4 regions of the Bacillus sp. AK128 genome follow, and region 2 is predicted to be linked to each of the others. Evidence: a T-box and tRNA genes for the amino acid it is inferred to sense, from the RefSeq annotation. Region 2 holds a T-box; the other regions hold tRNA genes.
What was found. A T-box is a leader RNA that pairs with one kind of tRNA and senses whether it is charged. The one in region 2 lies ahead of tyrS (tyrosine--tRNA ligase), so its partner is inferred to be a tRNA-Tyr.

Region 1 (5,250 bases), 1.0 Mb from region 2:
CGTTCAAACTCAAGATCCATATTGAAAGCTAATGCATCTGCTGTCCCAGCTCTGTCAACCTGAACAGAGTGGTCAATTACAAGATCCACTGGCTTTTCTGGGTTAATTTTTTGAGGGTCTCCACCTAAATCAGCCATTGCTTTTCTTAATGATGCTAAGTCAACTACAGCAGGAACCCCTGTAAAGTCCTGAAGAATGACACGTGAAGGTTTAAACGGTACGTCTACTTCCTTCAGTTCATCCGTTCCCCATTTTGCTAAGTTTTCAACGTGTTCTTTTGTAATCACACGGCCGTCATACTGACGTAAAACTGATTCTAATAAAACTTTGATTGAGTAAGGTAAGCGGGACACATTTCCAATCCCTGCTTCTTCAAGGGCTTTTAAATTATAATAATTGTACTTCTTTCCATTCACCTCAAAGGATGAACGTGATTTGAATACATCGTTTGTAGCCACGAGTACTCCCCCTTTTCATTCATATTAACAGAAAGCTCACTGAACAATTTTAGCAATCCTTCTACTACCTACCTTTTTATCTTAATACAAGTATATACATAAGTAAATAAAAAGAAAGTTATGGTTTGTTATAAGGATTTCTTATTGAAAAAAAACCAAAAGTGATTTCTCCTTGTTGAATTTTCTTTACTAACATATTTTTCTCCTAGATGACTCATTATATAACTACGGAGGTGAGGTAGATGGCAAAGCGTAAAGCAAATCACGTCATTCCAGGAATGAATGCAGCAAGTGCTCAAGGAGTAGGTGCAGGATATAATGAAGAATTCCAGAATGAACCATTAACAGCTGAACAACGACAAAACAATAAAAAACGAAAGAAAAATCAATAATGCTTCGATTTATGGAAGAAGGGGCATAGCCTCCTTTTTCTATTTTATTTGAGAAATTAATAAACAATTATAGTATGTAGATGACTCCTATTTTTAGATCATACCTTTTACTGGATACATATAAAAAACACTGCGAATTGCTGCAGTGTTAGATTTGATGACCCATACGGGATTCGAACCCGTGTTACCGCCGTGAAAGGGCGGTGTCTTAACCGCTTGACCAATGGGCCGATATGAATATGAGACTGGCGGAGAAGGAGGGATTTGAACCCTCGCGCCGCGTTAACGACCTACACCCTTAGCAGGGGCGCCTCTTCAGCCACTTGAGTACTTCCCCAAAATATGGCTCCACCAGTAGGATTCGAACCTACGACCCTTCGGTTAACAGCCGAATGCTCTACCGCTGAGCTATGGTGGAATAGTGGAATGATGTACAAATACAAACAAGATTCTTTATACAAAATAATAAGGTAAGTTATTTTCGCTAACGCGAAAAAACTTTGATGGGCCTAAATGGACTCGAACCATCGACCTCACGCTTATCAGGCGTGCGCTCTAACCAACTGAGCTATAGGCCCATTCATTAGTACAAAGATTAAGCGGGTGATGAGAATCGAACTCACGACATCAGCTTGGAAGGCTGAGGTTTTACCATTAAACTACACCCGCAAATGGCTGGGCTAGCTGGATTCGAACCAACGCATGACGGAGTCAAAGTCCGTTGCCTTACCGCTTGGCTATAGCCCAAAAAATTAAAAATAAAATATGGGGCGACCGAAGGGAATCGAACCCTCGAATGTCGGAACCACAATCCGATGCGTTAACCACTTCGCCACGATCGCCATAATCACTTTTGGCAGGGGTAGTAGGAATTGAACCCACACCAAAGGTTTTGGAGACCTTCGTTCTACCTTTAAACTATACCCCTATAAAAATTTAATAGAGATGTAACTTTACTAAGGATAGTTTTTTTCTAAACACCCGAAATAAGGAAAGTTATTTTCGCAGACGCGAAAAAACTTTGGTGGAGGGGGACGGATTCGAACCGCCGAACCCTGAGGGAGCGGATTTACAGTCCGCCGCGTTTAGCCACTTCGCTACCCCTCCACTTACAGAATAACTTTTTCATCATAAAAATGATGGTGCCGGCTATAGGATTTGAACCCACGACCTACTGATTACAAGTCAGTTGCTCTACCAACTGAGCTAAGCCGGCATTTTGAAAAAATAGCCCTAACTATAAAACTTCTAATATTTGTCGTCCCAATCTCAGGAAGCTAACTCAAGAAGCATCTAGATTAGTACGCTGATGATATTGCTAAGGAGATAATTCCGACGTGCTCTACCAACTGAGCTAAGCCGGCATACTATACTAACAGCAAAAAAGCAAAATGGTGGCTCGGGACGGAATCGAACCGCCGACACAAGGATTTTCAGTCCTTTGCTCTACCGACTGAGCTACCGAGCCATTTAATTAATTTCAGTTGCAATAATGGCGGTCCCGACGGGAATCGAACCCGCGATCTCCTGCGTGACAGGCAGGCATGTTAACCGCTACACCACGGGACCATTTCAAAAACTCAATTTAAAATTAATGCATCCAGCTAGTGCTGATACAACTGTCCCTTCCTCTACTAGAAAATTCATTGATGCCCATGCGTCGGGACAACTCGATGTTTATTCATCGAAGTTTCGCTCGTCGCTACACCACGGGACCATTTCAGAAACTCAATTTAAAATTAATGCATCCAGCTAGTGCTGATACAACTGTCCCTTCCTCTACTAGAAAATTCATTGATGCTAATGCGGCGGGACAACTCGATGTTTATTTATCGAAGTATCGCTCGTCGCTACACCACGGGACCATTTGGTTGCGGGGGCAGGATTTGAACCTACGACCTTCGGGTTATGAGCCCGACGAGCTACCAGACTGCTCCACCCCGCGATAATATAAATAATTCAATTTTACTACATGCATTTCATGTCTACTATTACGACCATACCAATTTTGCAAGATGATGTATTCAAGAAGGAAAATCAGTATTCTGATGTTGAATCAATGAAAATTATTCATTAACTACTTTTTAAATGTTTCTAATTAAACATATGGCGGAGGAAGAGGGATTCGAACCCCCGCGCGGTTTGACCCGCCTGTCGGTTTTCAAGACCGATCCCTTCAGCCGGACTTGGGTATTCCTCCGTATTTTATGGACCTTGTAGGACTCGAACCTACTACCGGACGGTTATGAGCCGTCTGCTCTAAACAACTGAGCTAAAGGTTCATTCTTAGTTTTGGGTTAATAGCGGCGGAGGGAGTCGAACCCACGACCTCACGGGTATGAACCGTACGCTCTAGCCAGCTGAGCTACACCGCCATAAAAAATTTGTTAAATGTTTTGTATTTTTATCCATTTACAAAACACTTTGGTGGAGCCTAGCGGGATCGAACCGCTGACCTCCTGCGTGCAAGGCAGGCGCTCTCCCAGCTGAGCTAAGGCCCCTTATTATGGTGTTTAATGGTCGGGAAGACAGGATTTGAACCTGCGACCCCCTGGTCCCAAACCAGGTGCTCTACCAAGCTGAGCCACTTCCCGTTAAAATTTGGCGCGCCCGAGAGGAGTCGAACCCCTAACCTTTTGATCCGTAGTCAAACGCTCTATCCAATTGAGCTACGGGCGCTAATAGATTTGATTTACTTCTGCAAAAGCTTTGGTGCCGAGGACCGGAATCGAACCGGTACGGTAGTCACCTACCGCAGGATTTTAAGTCCTGTGCGTCTGCCAGTTCCGCCACCCCGGCAATACATAAACTCTTGGAGCGGAAGACGGGATTCGAACCCGCGACCCCCACCTTGGCAAGGTGGTGTTCTACCACTGAACTACTTCCGCAACAATGTATTGCAATAAATTATTTAATTACATTTGGTGCGGATGAAGGGAGTCGAACCCCCACGCCGTAAGGCGCTAGATCCTAAGTCTAGTGCGTCTGCCAATTCCGCCACATCCGCGCACAAAATGGTGAGCCATGAAGGACTCGAACCTTCGACCCTCTGATTAAAAGTCAGATGCTCTACCGACTGAGCTAATGGCTCTCATATAATGGTGCCAGCTATAGAATTAAAATCTCCATCATAAGAAATGTTACTAATAACATTATTTATCAATAGATATTTCATTTTTCACTAACGTGAAAAATATTTGGTGGAGGATGACGGGTTCGAACCGCCGACCCCCTGCTTGTAAGGCAGGTGCTCTCCCAGCTGAGCTAATCCTCCACATTTATTTTCTTGGAACATTTAACGACCCTTAATGTATCATGATTAATAATTACATTCAATGTGAACTTTTTTCCAGAAATCATTTTTCATTAGAGTCATTGCTTGGCGACGTCCTACTCTCACAGGGGCAATGCCCCAACTACCATCGGCGCTGAAGAGCTTAACTTCCGTGTTCGGAATGGGAACGGGTGTATCCTCTTCGCCATCACCACCAAACCAATAAGGGATTGTTCCCTCAAAACTAGATAATATCGTATGCAAGAATGTCATTTAAATATGGTTAAGTCCTCGACCTATTAGTATCTGTCAGCTCCACGTGTCGCCACGCTTCCACCTCAGACCTATCAACCTGATCGTCTTTCAGGGGTCTTACTTCAAAGAATGGGAAATCTCATCTTGAGGGGGGCTTCATGCTTAGATGCTTTCAGCACTTATCCCGTCCACACATAGCTACCCAGCGATGCCCTTGGCAGAACAACTGGTACACCAGCGGTGTGTCCATCCCGGTCCTCTCGTACTAAGGACAGCTCCTCTCAAATTTCCTACGCCCACGACGGATAGGGACCGAACTGTCTCACGACGTTCTGAACCCAGCTCGCGTACCGCTTTAATGGGCGAACAGCCCAACCCTTGGGACCGACTACAGCCCCAGGATGCGATGAGCCGACATCGAGGTGCCAAACCTCCCCGTCGATGTGGACTCTTGGGGGAGATAAGCCTGTTATCCCCGGGGTAGCTTTTATCCGTTGAGCGATGGCCCTTCCATGCGGAACCACCGGATCACTAAGCCCGACTTTCGTCCCTGCTCGACTTGTAGGTCTCGCAGTCAAGCTCCCTTGTGCCTTTACACTCTACGAATGATTTCCAACCATTCTGAGGGAACCTTTGGGCGCCTCCGTTACATTTTAGGAGGCGACCGCCCCAGTCAAACTGCCCACCTGACACTGTCTCCCAGCCGGGTTACGGCTGCGGGTTAGAATTTCAATACAGCCAGGGTAGTATCCCACCGACGCCTCCACCGAAGCTGGCGCTCCGGCTTCTCAGGCTCCTACCTATCCTGTACAAGCTGTACCAAAATTCAATATCAGGCTACAGTAAAGCTCCACGGGGTCTTTCCGTCCTG
Region 2 (5,250 bases):
ATTTTACTTTTTTCATTGGTGTGGATTAAGTTCATTCTACGTAGGAATATCAACTGGCAATGAGCGTAACCAAAATGAGTTTGCGGAAGGACCTTATAAAGATGAGTCGCTTTTCAGGTTTAAATGAACAATCTATTAAATTTATTTGTCTGATATTCTTTGCTTCCATGATTGTCGTACTCCAAATAAATAATTATTTAATTTTACTAACCTGGAGTCTTCTAACCTATTTCTTCTTTCTTAAAGCAGATAAGAATATTAAACAATTTATGCTCACAATTCTTTCATTGGGATTCGGATTTTACTTATATTTATATGCCAGGTCACATTGGAATCTAGAGCCTTCTGTCTTAGAGAGAGTTTATCTTATACTCTTAATCATTCCACTTATTATTGTATTTCTGTTTCTAGGAAGAAAGGTATCCCTTTATTGGAAAAAACCTGAATGGAATAATCTTATTTGGTTTCCATTTATATGGACTGGATTCCATAACACTACTATAAGTAAGTTTCTGATGATTGCCATATCAATCAATATTTTGTCCCTTCTACCTTTTTATATGGATCATCTTGAATTTATTAGAAGTGCCTTACTAGGAATACTGCTATTTTCGGTTATTAATGCAACACTTGAAGAAGTCATATGGAGAGGTTTACTACTCAAACTATTTTCAGAGCAAGTAGGAGACAAATGGGCTGTGATCATAACAAGTATTGGATTTGGATTACAACATTACTCACTTGGATTCTCTTGGATCAGTTGTATGTTCTTCGCATTAGGAGGTTTGTTTTTCGGAGGCCTCACCGTTCGATCCAATAGTATCTTTCCAACAATCATATGGCATATTGTCTTAAATTTTTTAATGGTTAGTAGTGGTCTAATCAAACTCTAATGTTAGTTTTGGCATGGGGTAACTACCGTAGATTGTTTAGAAGAACATCTTAAGTCCAATTAACAATAATCCAAAGTCCAAAGAACCAGTCACATCAATCGGGATCCCAAACCTATGTAGAGGTCAAAGACTCTCCTTGATAGGAGTGGTTCTTTTTTATGTGTGAACAAAGAGTAAATCACTTGATACAGTTGGATATAAACATGGAGGCATCTTGATTCATAAAGATACTTTTACCGTGGTAGAATGTCTTCATTTCTATTGAATGAAAGCCAACTTCGGACAAAATATTTTTCAGTTCTTCATGCGAAAAACCGTTATGAACTTTTGGATGATTGATATGATCATTTTTATCAAAATCAACAATAATTAGTTTTCCACCATCGTTTAAAATATTGAACAGTTCTTGTACAATTTTCTTCGTATCTGGGATATGAAGGAGAACTAATGACATTAAAATGATGTCTGCCTTTAGTTCAGGTGTTTCCCCAGTGAAATCAGAAAAAAGCACGTTTGAATTGGAAATTCCTCTGCTAGAAATTTTAGCTTTGGCAACCTCCAACATTTGTTTAGAGGAATCTACTAACAATACAGATTCTACTAGATCTGATAATTCTAAACTAACTAACCCCGTCCCACTCCCATAGTCAAGTAAGGATTTTGATTGACAATTCTGTAATTCGGATTTCACTTCATTTGCAACTACTTTTGCTAATTCCACTCTTGGTTCTGTATCATATCTTTTTGCCATCTCTTCAAACACGTTATCTTCCATAATTCCATATTCAACTCCTTGTTGATAAAAACGAATGCTACATAGTGGTCATATTATAACAAAGTTTAAAGGTAATCTCCTATTTTACTGCCTCCCCAAAAAAACTGGAGAAGCATAAGGTTGGAATAAAGAAATTTACTTTAGAAGCCTGCTTGCATAATCCAGATCTATTTGTTAATATCGTTTCATAGCTAATGATTCAGAAAAAAGGAGGGATTCTAATTCATTCCTATAAAAATGAAGGAGAACTTCTACCTGAAGAAATTGATACCATTAATCGTTTAACGCAAATACCTATTGAATCTCTAGATCTTGATGCAATTGCTGTAGTAACTAATTTATATCGTGTTGCCCAAGGGTTAAAGAACAAAATGGAGCAGGAAGTTTTATCAGAATACGGATTATCATGGACTGCATTTTCCATGCTTTATGATTTGTGGATATGGGAATCAGTTGAGACAAAGAAGCTAGCGGAGTCTTCAGGTGTTTCAAAAGCCACTGTCAGTAATATAACCAAAACCCTCGAAAATAAAGAACTTTGTTTTAGGAAAACAGACAATAGAGATCGAAGAATTACCTATGTTGCACTAACTGATAAGGGTAAGCAAGTAATGGAGCAACTTTACCCTCGGTTCCATAAAGGAGAAGTTGAAATTGTTGCAAGCCTTTCAACAAATGAGCAAATAGAAATAACTAAATTACTTAGAACGGTTATTAGAGATAATAACTTTTAATAACAATAAAATATTGTAGCTGCAATGACAGGAAACCCAGTAGTAGTTATCTCCCTGTGTACAGAGAGTCGGTGGTTGGTGCAAACCGATACATAGATAACACGAATTACATTCCTTGAGCTTTCTTTGTGGATAAGCAAAGAACGGTCGAGCCGTTAACTCGCTTAAGTGGGAGGATTTGTTGATCCTTCAATTAGGGTGGTACCGCGTGTAAAAGTTAACCACGTCCCTTTATTTTTTAGGGATGTGGTTTTTTTATATTTATTTTTGGGAGGAAATTAGGATGAGTCATGTACTGGAACAATTAAACGAGAAACAAATAAAAGAAGTAAAGAGACAAATGACGATGTACAGCCAAGGAGTTCAAGAAATTATTCCAGCTGAAGAGCTAGAAAATAAAGTAGCAAAGTCAGTATTAGAAAATAAACCACTTAAGATTAAGTTAGGACTAGATCCTTCAGCGCCAGATGTTCATCTAGGACATACGGTTGTCCTAAACAAGATGAGGCAGTTTCAGGAGAACGGACATATCATTCAACTTATAATTGGGGATTTCACTGGTAAAATTGGTGACCCAACTGGTAAATCAGTTGCAAGAAAACAGCTAACGGATGAGCAAGTAAAGCATAATGCGCAAACCTATTTCGAACAATTTGCAAAGATTATTGATATGGAAAAGGTTGAGCTACATTACAATTCTAAATGGTTATCAACGTTGAATTTTGAAGATGTCATTCAGCTTGCAGGGAAAATAACGGTAGCACGCTTGTTAGAGCGAGATGACTTTGAAGAACGAATTGCTATGGGCAAACCAATTTCTCTGCACGAATTCTTTTACCCTCTAATGCAAGGTTATGATTCAGTGATGCTAGACTGCGATATAGAACTGGGTGGAACAGACCAGCACTTTAACATTTTAATGGGAAGGCATTACCAAGAAAAGTTTGGAAAAGAGAAACAAGTGGCTTTGTTAATGCCATTATTAGAGGGTCTTGACGGTGTAGAAAAGATGTCTAAATCAAAGAACAACTACATCGGGATTGATGAAAGACCGCAAGAAATGTACGGAAAAGCCATGTCTATTCCCGATGAACTAATGGTTAAATACTTTGAACTAATCACAGATTTTACTCCAGAACAAATTCAAAAAGTAAAAGAAGACCTAAATGCAGGATCCTTACACCCGAGGGATGCGAAAATGTTATTAGGTAAAACGATTGTTAGAATGTACCATGGCATGGAAGAAGCAATTAAAGCAGAGCAGCATTTCGTCTCTGTTTTCCAGGAAGGGACATTACCTGATGAGATGCCAGAGGTGAAATGGAACGGAAACGGCGAAACACCAGTGATTGATTTACTCGTTGATTTACAATTACTAAACTCAAAAAGTGAAGCACGAAGAATGGTTGAAAACAAAGGAGTAAAAATAAATGGAGAAAGAGTAGAGGATCCTAAATTAATAGTGTCTATTACGGATGGATTAATACTACAGGTAGGTAAACGAAAGTTTGTAAAGATAAAGAAGTAATCGATGTAGAGGTGCAACTTTAATGTTGTACCTTTATTTTTGTTCTTTATATTAACCCAGGGAGGAATAATACTTTTTTAATTGAATACAAACATATGTGTTTATCAAAATTAAGTCAATATGTTTTCATGAATCTTCATAAAGAACGGGGGATTACAATTTTAATTCTAGTCGGTATTTTACTAACTTTCATTACCGTTATATTATTCTTGATTTTATGTGCTTTTATAGTAGGTTCTTTGATTAGAAAGAGACCTTTCCCTAAAAAATTATTGATTGCAACATTATCTGGGATTGTTATAGTTTCCTTCATTTATATTTATGAAATGTACTTTTTTACATTTAGTGAAATTGACCGAACTTCGGTCCAAGCGGGACCTGGCCCTATATTATCACCAACCGAAGAATATACGGCTAATGCCTATTATGAACTATACGGTGGGGCAGCAGGTGGTGTTAATGTATGGGTTGAAATTACCTACAATCATGAGAAAAATAAAGTGAAAACTGTTTATTATAGTGATGCCAAAAGAGATATTATGATTAAATGGGTGGATGAAGATACCCTTTCTATTTTAAATAACGATTCAAATAATCCAGATTTAAATAGAAGTGTCGAATTAGATATTGGGAAAGAGATTTATCACGAAACTGGATTAGCTTGTAAAAGTTTATTAATGAAGGATGAATATGAGACTTGCTATCAAGATTGATATACCTTGTTGGCTTTAAAATGAACACTGTATGGAGAACTGCACCCCTTTTGTTAGAAAACACTAACCCATGGGGTGTTTTTTTTTGCTCATTAAGAAACCCTTTTTAGGTTTATGTGAAACCAAATGGAAGGTCAGCCGTAGATATAAATAAGGATAAAAAAGGAAATTCAGTAATAAGAAGAGGTTGGACTTATGTACTACAAAACAGAGATGTAGGAGGAAGATGATGAAACCGGTTCTGACATTAGATAACGTCAAAAAGACGATTAAAGGGAAGAGCATTATTAATGGTATTAGTTTTACGGTTACAGAAGGAGAGGTTTTTGGTTTCTTAGGACCCAATGGAGCAGGGAAAACAACGACCATTCGAATGATTGTGGGTCTCATGGGAATTACAGAAGGTGATATCGTTGTTTGTGGGAAAAGCATAAAGAAGGATTTTGAAGGAGCAGTCAGCAACATCGGTGCGATTGTTGAAAACCCAGAAATGTACAAGTTTTTATCAGGTTACCAAAATCTCCTTCAATACGCTCGAATGCATAAAGGAATTACAAAAGAAAAGATCAATGAAGTGGTTGAGCTTGTTGGGTTAACAGCTAGAATA
Region 3 (5,250 bases), 1.8 Mb from region 2:
TAAGCTTCAATGGATTGAATATGAGCAACATATCCGGTAAAGTCATAGTGTTGTATATAGTACATACTCTGGTTATCCTTGATCACATCCGATAGATAGGTATAACCAGATTTTTTATACTTACAGAATAATTCTAGTAAAAAATCCTTTTTTAACACGTACATATTTAAAAAGCGACCATTCTTCCGAACACATGTAATATCTGCTCCTGTTTCTTTATGACGTTTGAGTACGTCACGTAAGTCAATATTAGCGACCACCTGACAGTTTGCAACGACAACATACTCTTGGGAGCTTCTTAAGAAATAATCCATATTGGCCTCCATATGGGGGAAAGAACCAAAGCTCATTTCACACTCATTGTCATGCTCTGTTGGAGGAAAAAAGAATAACCCATCTTTCTTTCGGTTTAAATCCCAATGCTTTCCTGAACCTATATGGTCCATTAGTGACCGATATTGGTGCTTGGGAAATATTGCAACACTACGGATTCCCGAATTCACCATATTAGATAAAGCAAAATCAATCAGACGATATCTCCCGCCAAATGGAATGACAGAGAGCGATCGTTTAACAGTTAGTGAAGATAAGGAATCACTCACAGTTGAAGCATCAATCAACCCCATCATTGTATCTTTCATAACACGTTCCTCCTAGATATATTAATCAGCCTTACAAGCAGCAATCATCTCTTCAGAAACTAAAATGACATCTTCTGAATCATTAACACAACGTATCTCTGAATCACTTTCAATTTTCATCCCTGAAGGAACAATCGCTCGTTCTATATAAACGTTTTCCCCTATAATAGCATCAGGCATAATAACGGAATCTTTCACAGTTGAGCCTTTTCCAATATGTACACCTTGAAATAAAACTGAATGTTGTACATGTCCTTCAATGACACATCCTTCATTAATTAATGATTGCTGAATAACCGCATCTGGTGATATATATTGAGGTGGTTGGTTGGGATTTACTGAATAAATTCTCCATGATTGATCATATAGATCTAACTCTGATTGATCATTTAATAAATCCATATTGGCTTCCCATAGACTTTTAACCGTCCCAACATCTTTCCAGTAGCCTTTAAATGGGTAAGCAAATAGTTTTTTCTGATTTCTAAGTAAAAGAGGAATCACATCTTTTCCAAAATCATGGCTGGATTGAGGATTGGAATCATCTAATTCAAGAAATTCTTTTAAAACGGAATAAGAGAAAATATAAATTCCCATCGAGGCTAAATTACTTTTAGGAGAGATTGGTTTTTCTTCAAATTCTAGAATATCCATATGCTCACTTGTGTTCATGATCCCAAAACGACTTGCTTCATCCCACTCCACTTCCTTAACCGAAATAGTCACATCTGCACCTTTCTCAATGTGATAGGAGAGCATCTCAGCATAATCCATCTTATAAATATGGTCTCCGGATAAAATGAGTACATAATTAGGATCATACTGACTAATGTAATTCATGTTTTGATATATAGCACTTGCTGTTCCTGTATACCATCTCATACTATCTGATTCCACATATGGTGGTAATACCGTAACGCCTCCATGCTTCCTGTCTAAATCCCATGTACTACCAATACCAATATAAGAATTTAAGACGAGAGGTTGATACTGAGTTAAAATACCAACTGTATCAATTCCTGAATTTGTACAATTACTAAGCGAAAAATCAATGATTCGATACTTCCCACCAAATGGAACAGCGGGTTTTGCTAAGCTTTCTGTAAGAGAATGTAGCCGACTCCCTTTTCCTCCAGCTAGTAGCATAGCTACACAATTTCGTTGAACCATAATCATAGATCTCCTCTCACCCAAAAATAAATAGTAATTATATTAAATATGCTAAGAGAGATGCTTAGATGACAAAAATTTAGTAGATATAATGACCTAAAATTAAAATGAAAGTAATAGCATCATTCCTTAAATATTCAATTAATTCTGGCTTTTTCCTTGCTAAAATGAAAAGGAGTCTAATCTTTCGTATGACAGAATAAGACATAGTTTAGCAAATAAAAAGATATACTATAAAATTTTGGTGAATGATAGAGAGTAGATGTATAGATAGATCATAAATGATGAATAATAGAGTTAGTAGTTTAGGTAGATACGAGGTAAAGAATTAGTTCACGTGAGTGGAATGTATTAGAAGAGTGTATAGGAACCGATTTATCTTCATGATGAGTAAGAGTTCAATAAAGAAGACAAAATAAAAAAACACTGCATAGTGCAGTGCTTTTTGTGATGACCCATACGGGATTCGAACCCGTGTTACCGCCGTGAAAGGGCGGTGTCTTAACCGCTTGACCAATGGGCCGATATAATATATAAGACTGGCGGAGAAGGAGGGATTTGAACCCTCGCGCCGCGTTAACGACCTACACCCTTAGCAGGGGCGCCTCTTCAGCCACTTGAGTACTTCCCCAAAATATGGCTCCACCAGTAGGATTCGAACCTACGACCCTTCGGTTAACAGCCGAATGCTCTACCGCTGAGCTATGGTGGAATAATATAAAAATAAAGATGAGATACTTTATAAAACATTATAAGGTGAGTTATTTTCGCTAGTGCGAAAAAACTATGGTGGGCCTAAATGGACTCGAACCATCGACCTCACGCTTATCAGGCGTGCGCTCTAACCAACTGAGCTATAGGCCCAAATGAGTAATAACTTGTTGGAGCGGGTGATGAGAATCGAACTCACGACATCAGCTTGGAAGGCTGAGGTTTTACCATTAAACTACACCCGCAATATGGCTGGGCTAGCTGGATTCGAACCAACGCATGACGGAGTCAAAGTCCGTTGCCTTACCGCTTGGCTATAGCCCAAAAAATAAAATTAATAAAATATGGGGCGACCGAAGGGAATCGAACCCTCGAATGTCGGAACCACAATCCGATGCGTTAACCACTTCGCCACGATCGCCATAAAATTATATGATGTTATTTTAATAAAACTATGGTGGAGGGGGACGGATTCGAACCGCCGAACCCGGAGGGAGCGGATTTACAGTCCGCCGCGTTTAGCCACTTCGCTACCCCTCCACTATTACAAACATTTTTCTCTCGAAAAAAACTGGTGCCGGCTATAGGATTTGAACCCACGACCTACTGATTACAAGTCAGTTGCTCTACCAACTGAGCTAAGCCGGCATTTTATAAAGTATTTCTAACTCTTGCTCTTATAGTACATGTCGTCCCAATCTCAGGAAGCTAACTCAAGCAGCAACTCGATTGGTACGCTGAAGTATCTCTTAGAAGATTATTCCGACGTGCTCTACCAACTGAGCTAAGCCGGCATACGATACTTACAACAAAAAAAAACAAAAATGGTGGCTCGGGACGGAATCGAACCGCCGACACAAGGATTTTCAGTCCTTTGCTCTACCGACTGAGCTACCGAGCCATCTGTTTAGTTTTAGTTAAAATAATGGCGGTCCCGACGGGAATCGAACCCGCGATCTCCTGCGTGACAGGCAGGCATGTTAACCGCTACACCACGGGACCATTTGGTTGCGGGGGCAGGATTTGAACCTACGACCTTCGGGTTATGAGCCCGACGAGCTACCAGACTGCTCCACCCCGCGATAATATAAATAATTCAATTTTACTAAATGCACTTCATGTCTACTATTACGACCATCCCAATTTTACAAGATGATGGTTCAAGAAGAAAATTGGTATGCTGATGTGGAATCGATGAAGATTATTCAACGTGCTCCACCCGGCGATAATATAAATGTTTCACTTTTATAAATCACTTTTATATCCAGATAAAAATATGGCGGAGGAAGAGGGATTCGAACCCCCGCGCGGTTTGACCCGCCTGTCGGTTTTCAAGACCGATCCCTTCAGCCGGACTTGGGTATTCCTCCGTGTGTTTACAATGGTGGACCTTGTAGGACTCGAACCTACGACCGGACGGTTATGAGCCGTCTGCTCTAACCAGCTGAGCTAAAGGTCCAATTATACTTTTAAATGGTAATAGCGGCGGAGGGAGTCGAACCCACGACCTCACGGGTATGAACCGTACGCTCTAGCCAGCTGAGCTACACCGCCATATTAAAAAGTATTATTGAATGTTTTGCTATTGCAAAAAATTTGGTGGAGCCTAGCGGGATCGAACCGCTGACCTCCTGCGTGCAAGGCAGGCGCTCTCCCAGCTGAGCTAAGGCCCCATAGTCTAATCTTTAATGGTCGGGAAGACAGGATTTGAACCTGCGACCCCCTGGTCCCAAACCAGGTGCTCTACCAAGCTGAGCCACTTCCCGTTCATGAATATGGCGCGCCCGAGAGGAGTCGAACCCCTAACCTTTTGATCCGTAGTCAAACGCTCTATCCAATTGAGCTACGGGCGCTAAAATAGTTTTTTCAAAAAAAACTATGGTGCCGAGGACCGGAATCGAACCGGTACGGTAGTCACCTACCGCAGGATTTTAAGTCCTGTGCGTCTGCCAGTTCCGCCACCCCGGCAATACATGAACTCTTGGAGCGGAAGACGGGATTCGAACCCGCGACCCCCACCTTGGCAAGGTGGTGTTCTACCACTGAACTACTTCCGCAACAATGTATTGCAATAGATTATTTAATTGAATTTGGTGCGGATGAAGGGAGTCGAACCCCCACGCCGTAAGGCGCTAGATCCTAAGTCTAGTGCGTCTGCCAATTCCGCCACATCCGCGCACAAAATGGTGAGCCATGAAGGACTCGAACCTTCGACCCTCTGATTAAAAGTCAGATGCTCTACCGACTGAGCTAATGGCTCTAATTAAGTGGTGCCGGCTATAGGATTTGAACCCACGACCTACTGATTACAAGTCAGTTGCTCTACCAACTGAGCTAAGCCGGCGTATAAAGTTTTATTGTTAGAACATTTTATTTATTAAATATTTTCACTAACGTGAAAAATCTATGGTGGAGGATGACGGGATCGAACCGCCGACCCCCTGCTTGTAAGGCAGGTGCTCTCCCAGCTGAGCTAATCCTCCAAATTTGATACAGCCTGGCAACGTCCTACTCTCACAGGGGCAATGCCCCAACTACCATCGGCGCTGAAGAGCTTAACTTCCGTGTTCGGAATGGGAACGGGTGTGGCCTCTTCGCCATAATTACCAGACTATATTTTGATCACTAGAAACATTAGCGACCTTTTTAATTATACTCATTTTATGAGAAATTACAAGAGGAAATTTTTGTTCCCTCAAAACTAGATAATATCGTATGCAAGAATGTC
Region 4 (5,250 bases), 410 kb from region 2:
CCGCACGAAAGGTGTAACGATTTGGGCACTGTCTCAACGAGAGACTCGGTGAAATTATAGTACCTGTGAAGATGCAGGTTACCCGCGACAGGACGGAAAGACCCCGTGGAGCTTTACTGTAGCCTGATATTGAATTTTGGTACAGCTTGTACAGGATAGGTAGGAGCCTGAGAAGCCGGAGCGCCAGCTTCGGTGGAGGCGTCGGTGGGATACTACCCTGGCTGTATTGAAATTCTAACCCGCAGCTCTGATCGAGCTGGGAGACAGTGTCAGGTGGGCAGTTTGACTGGGGCGGTCGCCTCCTAAAATGTAACGGAGGCGCCCAAAGGTTCCCTCAGAATGGTTGGAAATCATTCGTAGAGTGTAAAGGCACAAGGGAGCTTGACTGCGAGACCTACAAGTCGAGCAGGGACGAAAGTCGGGCTTAGTGATCCGGTGGTTCCGCATGGAAGGGCCATCGCTCAACGGATAAAAGCTACCCCGGGGATAACAGGCTTATCTCCCCCAAGAGTCCACATCGACGGGGAGGTTTGGCACCTCGATGTCGGCTCATCGCATCCTGGGGCTGTAGTCGGTCCCAAGGGTTGGGCTGTTCGCCCATTAAAGCGGTACGCGAGCTGGGTTCAGAACGTCGTGAGACAGTTCGGTCCCTATCCGTCGTGGGCGTAGGAAATTTGAGAGGAGCTGTCCTTAGTACGAGAGGACCGGGATGGACACACCGCTGGTGTACCAGTTGTTCTGCCAAGGGCATCGCTGGGTAGCTATGTGTGGACGGGATAAGTGCTGAAAGCATCTAAGCATGAAGCCCCCCTCAAGATGAGATTTCCCATTCTTTGAAGTAAGACCCCTGAAAGACGATCAGGTTGATAGGTCTGAGGTGGAAGCGTGGCGACACGTGGAGCTGACAGATACTAATAGGTCGAGGACTTAACCATATTTAAAACGATATTCTTGCATACGATATTATCTAGTTTTGAGGGAACAAAAAATTCCTCTTGAAATTCTCAGTAAAATGAGTATAATTAAAAAGGTCGCTACTAATTAGTGACAAAAAATAGTCTGGTAATGATGGCGAAGAGGCCACACCCGTTCCCATTCCGAACACGGAAGTTAAGCTCTTCAGCGCCGATGGTAGTTGGGGCATTGCCCCTGTGAGAGTAGGACGTTGCCAGGCTGTTTTAAATTTTTCCACCATAGCTCAGCGGTAGAGCACGACCGAGTATGCTTCATCGAATAAGCTTCAGCGTACCGATTGAGATACATCTTGAATAATCTTTCTGAGATCGGGATGTTCGTACCAATGATAGCTTAATGCGTTACAAAACTTGCAATTGTTCCACCATAGCTCAGCGGTAGAGCATTCGGCTGTTAACCGAAGGGTCGTAGGTTCGAATCCTACTGGTGGAGCCAACTTGGAGAGCTGTCCGAGTGGTCGAAGGAGCACGATTGGAAATCGTGTAGGCGGTTAACACTGTCTCGAGGGTTCGAATCCCTCGCTCTCCGCCACAACAACCACGAGGATTTATATATGGCCCATTGGTCAAGCGGTTAAGACACCGCCCTTTCACGGCGGTAACACGGGTTCGAATCCCGTATGGGTCACCAAAGTTTTTTCACGCTAGTGAAAATAACTTGCCATTAATATGGAGGATTAGCTCAGCTGGGAGAGCACCTGCCTTACAAGCAGGGGGTCGGCGGTTCGATCCCGTCATCCTCCACCATAGATTTTTCACGTCAGTGAAAATATCTATCCATAAATAGATTTACTTTTATATTATCGCTGGGTGGAGCACGGTGGAATTACCATCGTTGAGAATTCATCAGCATATCGATTTTGACTTCTTGATTTATCATCTTAAGAAAAATCGAGATGGTCGTGATAGCAAAAGTGAGATGCATTCAGTTTAATGTAATATTTATATTATCGCGGGGTGGAGCAGTCTGGTAGCTCGTCGGGCTCATAACCCGAAGGTCGTAGGTTCAAATCCTGCCCCCGCAACCAAGTGGTCCCGTGGTGTAGCGGTTAACATGCCTGCCTGTCACGCAGGAGATCGCGGGTTCGATTCCCGTCGGGACCGCCATTTTTTTATGAGTTTTAATCTGGCTCGGTAGCTCAGTCGGTAGAGCACGTTCGAATAATCTTCCTAGAAAGATCATCAGCGTACCAATCGAGATGCTACTTGAATTATCTACCTGAGATTGGGACGAAGCTTTGCCCAATTGTAGAAGATTAACTATAACAATTTATTATCTATATTTGGCTCGGTAGCTCAGTCGGTAGAGCAAAGGACTGAAAATCCTTGTGTCGGCGGTTCGATTCCGTCCCGAGCCACCATTTTTTATTTTATCATGTAATTAAATAAATGGAGGGGTAGCGAAGTGGCTAAACGCGGCGGACTGTAAATCCGCTCCCTCCGGGTTCGGCGGTTCGAATCCGTCCCCCTCCACCATTTATTTATTATTACTATAGGGGTATAGTTTAAAGGTAGAACGAAGGTCTCCAAAACCTTTGGTGTGGGTTCGATTCCTGCTACCCCTGCCAATAGAACATTTAATATAGTGGCGATCGTGGCGAAGTGGTTAACGCATCGGATTGTGGTTCCGACATTCGAGGGTTCGATTCCCTTCGGTCGCCCCATTTTTGTGTTTAATTGTCAATATTGCCAAGCTTTTTGCATATATATAAGTATCCATTGATCATGCGGAAGTAGTTCAGTGGTAGAACACCACCTTGCCAAGGTGGGGGTCGCGGGTTCGAATCCCGTCTTCCGCTCCAACGGCGGCATAGCCAAGTGGTAAGGCAGAGGTCTGCAAAACCTTTACCACCGGTTCGAATCCGGTTGCCGCCTCCATATTCCTTTAAATAAGCGACGATCCCAATACCATGTAGGATTGGTTTTTTTATTTTATAAAACAAGTGTTGATTATTGAATACCTTTTCATGATTGACCAAGCCACTATTCACATGATATATTAATGGATGTCTGCAAGAATTATTACACTTGCCGGTGTGGCGGAATTGGCAGACGCGCACGACTCAAAATCGTGTTCCTCTGGAGTGCCGGTTCGACCCCGGCCACCGGTATCTAATGTAAGGTTCAAAAAACCCTGAAAATGCTAAAACAAGCATTTTCAGGGTTTTTTTGTTTTGGGTGAAAGAAATAAGGTTGTTAATCAGTTCGAATTATAATTTTCACTTATTTAACATGGTCCTTTTCGAACTAACTCATTTTCCAACAAGTAAATTAAAAATTTTGTAGAAGAGTATAAATTGACCAATGTGGTCAATTGTGTTATATTCTAAATGACCAAATTGGTCATATATTTGAAAGGACTGAAAGGTTATTAATACAAATTTTCTCAGTTTAAAAAATGATAAAAGAGAACGTATCATTAATGCGGCAATGGAACAATTCGTCCAGAGTGGATATGATAAGGCGTCAACAAATGAAATAGTTAAAGAAGCACAAATATCCAAGGGTTCATTATTCAACTATTTTAATAATAAAAAGGATTTGTATCTCTATTTGATTGATTATTCACTTAAGGTTCTTGAGGTCATTTATGATGAAGTTGACATGAATGAAAGGGATCTATTTAAGCGTATTAGTCAGATTGGATTTATTAAGTTAGGGATTCAGCAGAAGTATCCCTTAGTATTTGATTTTCTAAAATCAATACAAGAAGAACAGTCAACGGAAGTTAAATCTGAGGTTGAACGAATTATGGGTGGTAATTTAGAGGATGGCTTGAAGCGTATTTATGAAAATCTAGACTGGTCAAAGTTTCGAGAAGATATTGATCCTGAAAAGGCATTTCAGATTCTAAATTGGACGATGGGTGGTTTTGCAGAAATTCAAACGAAAAATTTAAGTTCTTTTGATACTATTGGGCTGGACATCATCAATGAATGGGAGAGCTATTCATCGATATTAAAGCGTTGTTTCTACAAAGGGGAGGAATAAGCGTTTATGAGTATATTAAAAGTTACCAATTTAACAAAGAAATTCGGGAAGTTTACTGCTTTGGATGGCGTCAATTTTGAGGTGAATAGAGGTGAAGTACTCGGTTTTATAGGACCAAATGGTGCTGGTAAGTCGACGACGATTCGAGTGTTACTAGGGATATTAAATGCAACTTCTGGAGATGTTCAAGTGTTTAACAAAGATGCTTGGAAGGATGCTGTGGATATTCATAAGCGGATTGCTTATGTACCTGGTGATGTTAATTTATGGCCAAATTTAACTGGTGGAGAAGTTATTGATCTATTTTTAAAATTTAATGGTAACGTAAACAAAGTTAAACGGGATGAGTTAATTAAGAGGTTTGATTTAGATCCTTCCAAAAAGTGTAGAACGTATTCTAAAGGTAATCGTCAAAAGGTTGCGTTGGTTGCTGCATTTGCAACTGAAGCAGATTTATTTATTTTAGATGAACCTACTTCTGGACTTGATCCTTTGATGGAAAAGGTGTTCCAGGAATGTGTGTTGAATGTAAAGAATCAAGGAAAGAGTGTCTTGCTATCTAGTCACATCTTATCAGAAGTAGAAAAGCTGTGTGATCGTGTCACTATTATACGTCAAGGTAAAATTATTGAGACAGGAACTCTAAGTGATTTACGTCATTTAACACGTACACAAATGTTTGTTAAAGCCACAAAGCCAATTACAGGTTTAGGTGAGGTGGAGGGCGTTCATGAGTTAGAGGAAAGTAAACTCAGTTATAGATTTCAGGTCGATGGTGAGAGTATGGATACTGTCATCAAGCATATTAGTCAATTTGGAATCATTAGACTAGAGAGTGCGCCACCAACGTTAGAGGATTTATTTATGCGTCATTATGAAGGGGCAGTCGATAAGGGAGTAGGAGGGGAAGAGTGATGAATAGCAATCTAGTTGCTCAAATGGGATTCCTTTCTCGCTTTATTTTTCGTCTCAATAGATTCCGTATTCTTATTTGGTTGGTCTCCCTTACATTTTTTACATTAGTAGTGCCAGTATCATTTACTGGTTTATATAATTCACAGCAGGAGAGAGAGGTTATGGCGCAGACGATGGCTAATCCAGCGATGACAGCCATGACTGGTCCAGCTAATTTAAGTAATTATACGATTGGTGTTATGACAGCTCATCAAATGCTTCTGATGACTGCAGCCGTGGTGGGTTTAATGAGTATCCTCCTAGTTACAAGGCAAACCAGAGCTGATGAAGAGGAAGGTCGATTGGAAATGATTCGTTCATTTCCAACAGG

Region 1: it encodes a tRNA-Tyr, which carries the amino acid that the T-box ahead of tyrS (tyrosine--tRNA ligase) is inferred to sense. The anticodon was not compared.
Region 3: it encodes a tRNA-Tyr, which carries the amino acid that the T-box ahead of tyrS (tyrosine--tRNA ligase) is inferred to sense. The anticodon was not compared.
Region 4: it encodes a tRNA-Tyr, which carries the amino acid that the T-box ahead of tyrS (tyrosine--tRNA ligase) is inferred to sense. The anticodon was not compared.

What each region holds. Positions count from the first base shown of each region.
Region 1 is NZ_CP096379.1:2,698,851-2,704,100, forward strand. It holds gene acnA (aconitate hydratase AcnA) at 1-458, opposite strand, end outside; gene sspO (small acid-soluble spore protein O) at 701-850, shown strand; tRNA gene M1D60_RS13405 (tRNA-Glu) at 1,009-1,080, opposite strand; tRNA gene M1D60_RS13410 (tRNA-Ser) at 1,097-1,187, opposite strand; tRNA gene M1D60_RS13415 (tRNA-Asn) at 1,194-1,268, opposite strand; tRNA gene M1D60_RS13420 (tRNA-Ile) at 1,355-1,428, opposite strand; tRNA gene M1D60_RS13425 (tRNA-Gly) at 1,449-1,519, opposite strand; tRNA gene M1D60_RS13430 (tRNA-Gln) at 1,523-1,597, opposite strand; tRNA gene M1D60_RS13435 (tRNA-His) at 1,617-1,692, opposite strand; tRNA gene M1D60_RS13440 (tRNA-Trp) at 1,705-1,778, opposite strand; tRNA gene M1D60_RS13445 (tRNA-Tyr) at 1,873-1,957, opposite strand; tRNA gene M1D60_RS13450 (tRNA-Thr) at 1,991-2,066, opposite strand; tRNA gene M1D60_RS13455 (tRNA-Phe) at 2,243-2,318, opposite strand; tRNA gene M1D60_RS13460 (tRNA-Asp) at 2,344-2,419, opposite strand; tRNA gene M1D60_RS13465 (tRNA-Met) at 2,719-2,795, opposite strand; tRNA gene M1D60_RS13470 (tRNA-Ser) at 2,958-3,050, opposite strand; tRNA gene M1D60_RS13475 (tRNA-Ile) at 3,059-3,132, opposite strand; tRNA gene M1D60_RS13480 (tRNA-Met) at 3,152-3,225, opposite strand; tRNA gene M1D60_RS13485 (tRNA-Ala) at 3,276-3,351, opposite strand; tRNA gene M1D60_RS13490 (tRNA-Pro) at 3,368-3,444, opposite strand; tRNA gene M1D60_RS13495 (tRNA-Arg) at 3,453-3,529, opposite strand; tRNA gene M1D60_RS13500 (tRNA-Leu) at 3,561-3,649, opposite strand; tRNA gene M1D60_RS13505 (tRNA-Gly) at 3,664-3,738, opposite strand; tRNA gene M1D60_RS13510 (tRNA-Leu) at 3,773-3,857, opposite strand; tRNA gene M1D60_RS13515 (tRNA-Lys) at 3,866-3,941, opposite strand; tRNA gene M1D60_RS13520 (tRNA-Val) at 4,049-4,124, opposite strand; rRNA gene rrf (5S ribosomal RNA) at 4,228-4,343, opposite strand; rRNA gene M1D60_RS13530 (23S ribosomal RNA) at 4,404-5,250, opposite strand, start outside.
Region 2 is NZ_CP096379.1:3,703,826-3,709,075, reverse strand. It holds gene M1D60_RS18625 (CPBP family intramembrane glutamic endopeptidase) at 102-893, shown strand; gene M1D60_RS18620 (class I SAM-dependent methyltransferase) at 1,072-1,668, opposite strand; gene M1D60_RS18615 (MarR family transcriptional regulator) at 1,863-2,402, shown strand; T-box leader at 2,418-2,636, shown strand; gene tyrS (tyrosine--tRNA ligase) at 2,686-3,930, shown strand; gene M1D60_RS18605 (DUF5412 family protein) at 4,170-4,643, shown strand; gene M1D60_RS18600 (ABC transporter ATP-binding protein) at 4,873-5,250, shown strand, end outside.
Region 3 is NZ_CP096379.1:824,067-829,316, reverse strand. It holds gene M1D60_RS03895 (GlgC family sugar phosphate nucleotidyltransferase) at 1-641, opposite strand, end outside; gene M1D60_RS03890 (glucose-1-phosphate adenylyltransferase) at 663-1,811, opposite strand; tRNA gene M1D60_RS03885 (tRNA-Glu) at 2,263-2,334, opposite strand; tRNA gene M1D60_RS03880 (tRNA-Ser) at 2,352-2,442, opposite strand; tRNA gene M1D60_RS03875 (tRNA-Asn) at 2,449-2,523, opposite strand; tRNA gene M1D60_RS03870 (tRNA-Ile) at 2,599-2,675, opposite strand; tRNA gene M1D60_RS03865 (tRNA-Gly) at 2,694-2,767, opposite strand; tRNA gene M1D60_RS03860 (tRNA-Gln) at 2,772-2,846, opposite strand; tRNA gene M1D60_RS03855 (tRNA-His) at 2,868-2,943, opposite strand; tRNA gene M1D60_RS03850 (tRNA-Tyr) at 2,978-3,062, opposite strand; tRNA gene M1D60_RS03845 (tRNA-Thr) at 3,095-3,170, opposite strand; tRNA gene M1D60_RS03840 (tRNA-Phe) at 3,348-3,423, opposite strand; tRNA gene M1D60_RS03835 (tRNA-Asp) at 3,449-3,524, opposite strand; tRNA gene M1D60_RS03830 (tRNA-Met) at 3,528-3,604, opposite strand; tRNA gene M1D60_RS03825 (tRNA-Ser) at 3,800-3,892, opposite strand; tRNA gene M1D60_RS03820 (tRNA-Ile) at 3,905-3,981, opposite strand; tRNA gene M1D60_RS03815 (tRNA-Met) at 4,003-4,076, opposite strand; tRNA gene M1D60_RS03810 (tRNA-Ala) at 4,120-4,195, opposite strand; tRNA gene M1D60_RS03805 (tRNA-Pro) at 4,212-4,288, opposite strand; tRNA gene M1D60_RS03800 (tRNA-Arg) at 4,299-4,375, opposite strand; tRNA gene M1D60_RS03795 (tRNA-Leu) at 4,402-4,490, opposite strand; tRNA gene M1D60_RS03790 (tRNA-Gly) at 4,505-4,579, opposite strand; tRNA gene M1D60_RS03785 (tRNA-Leu) at 4,614-4,698, opposite strand; tRNA gene M1D60_RS03780 (tRNA-Lys) at 4,707-4,782, opposite strand; tRNA gene M1D60_RS03775 (tRNA-Thr) at 4,791-4,866, opposite strand; tRNA gene M1D60_RS03770 (tRNA-Val) at 4,930-5,005, opposite strand; rRNA gene rrf (5S ribosomal RNA) at 5,018-5,133, opposite strand.
Region 4 is NZ_CP096379.1:4,114,825-4,120,074, reverse strand. It holds rRNA gene M1D60_RS20705 (23S ribosomal RNA) at 1-935, shown strand, start outside; rRNA gene rrf (5S ribosomal RNA) at 1,059-1,174, shown strand; tRNA gene M1D60_RS20695 (tRNA-Asn) at 1,336-1,410, shown strand; tRNA gene M1D60_RS20690 (tRNA-Ser) at 1,415-1,506, shown strand; tRNA gene M1D60_RS20685 (tRNA-Glu) at 1,531-1,605, shown strand; tRNA gene M1D60_RS20680 (tRNA-Val) at 1,646-1,721, shown strand; tRNA gene M1D60_RS20675 (tRNA-Met) at 1,926-2,002, shown strand; tRNA gene M1D60_RS20670 (tRNA-Asp) at 2,006-2,081, shown strand; tRNA gene M1D60_RS20665 (tRNA-Phe) at 2,260-2,335, shown strand; tRNA gene M1D60_RS20660 (tRNA-Tyr) at 2,366-2,450, shown strand; tRNA gene M1D60_RS20655 (tRNA-Trp) at 2,469-2,542, shown strand; tRNA gene M1D60_RS20650 (tRNA-His) at 2,563-2,638, shown strand; tRNA gene M1D60_RS20645 (tRNA-Gly) at 2,702-2,776, shown strand; tRNA gene M1D60_RS20640 (tRNA-Cys) at 2,779-2,852, shown strand; tRNA gene M1D60_RS20635 (tRNA-Leu) at 3,005-3,085, shown strand; gene M1D60_RS20630 (TetR/AcrR family transcriptional regulator) at 3,405-3,965, shown strand; gene M1D60_RS20625 (ABC transporter ATP-binding protein) at 3,972-4,880, shown strand; gene M1D60_RS20620 (ABC transporter permease) at 4,880-5,250, shown strand, end outside.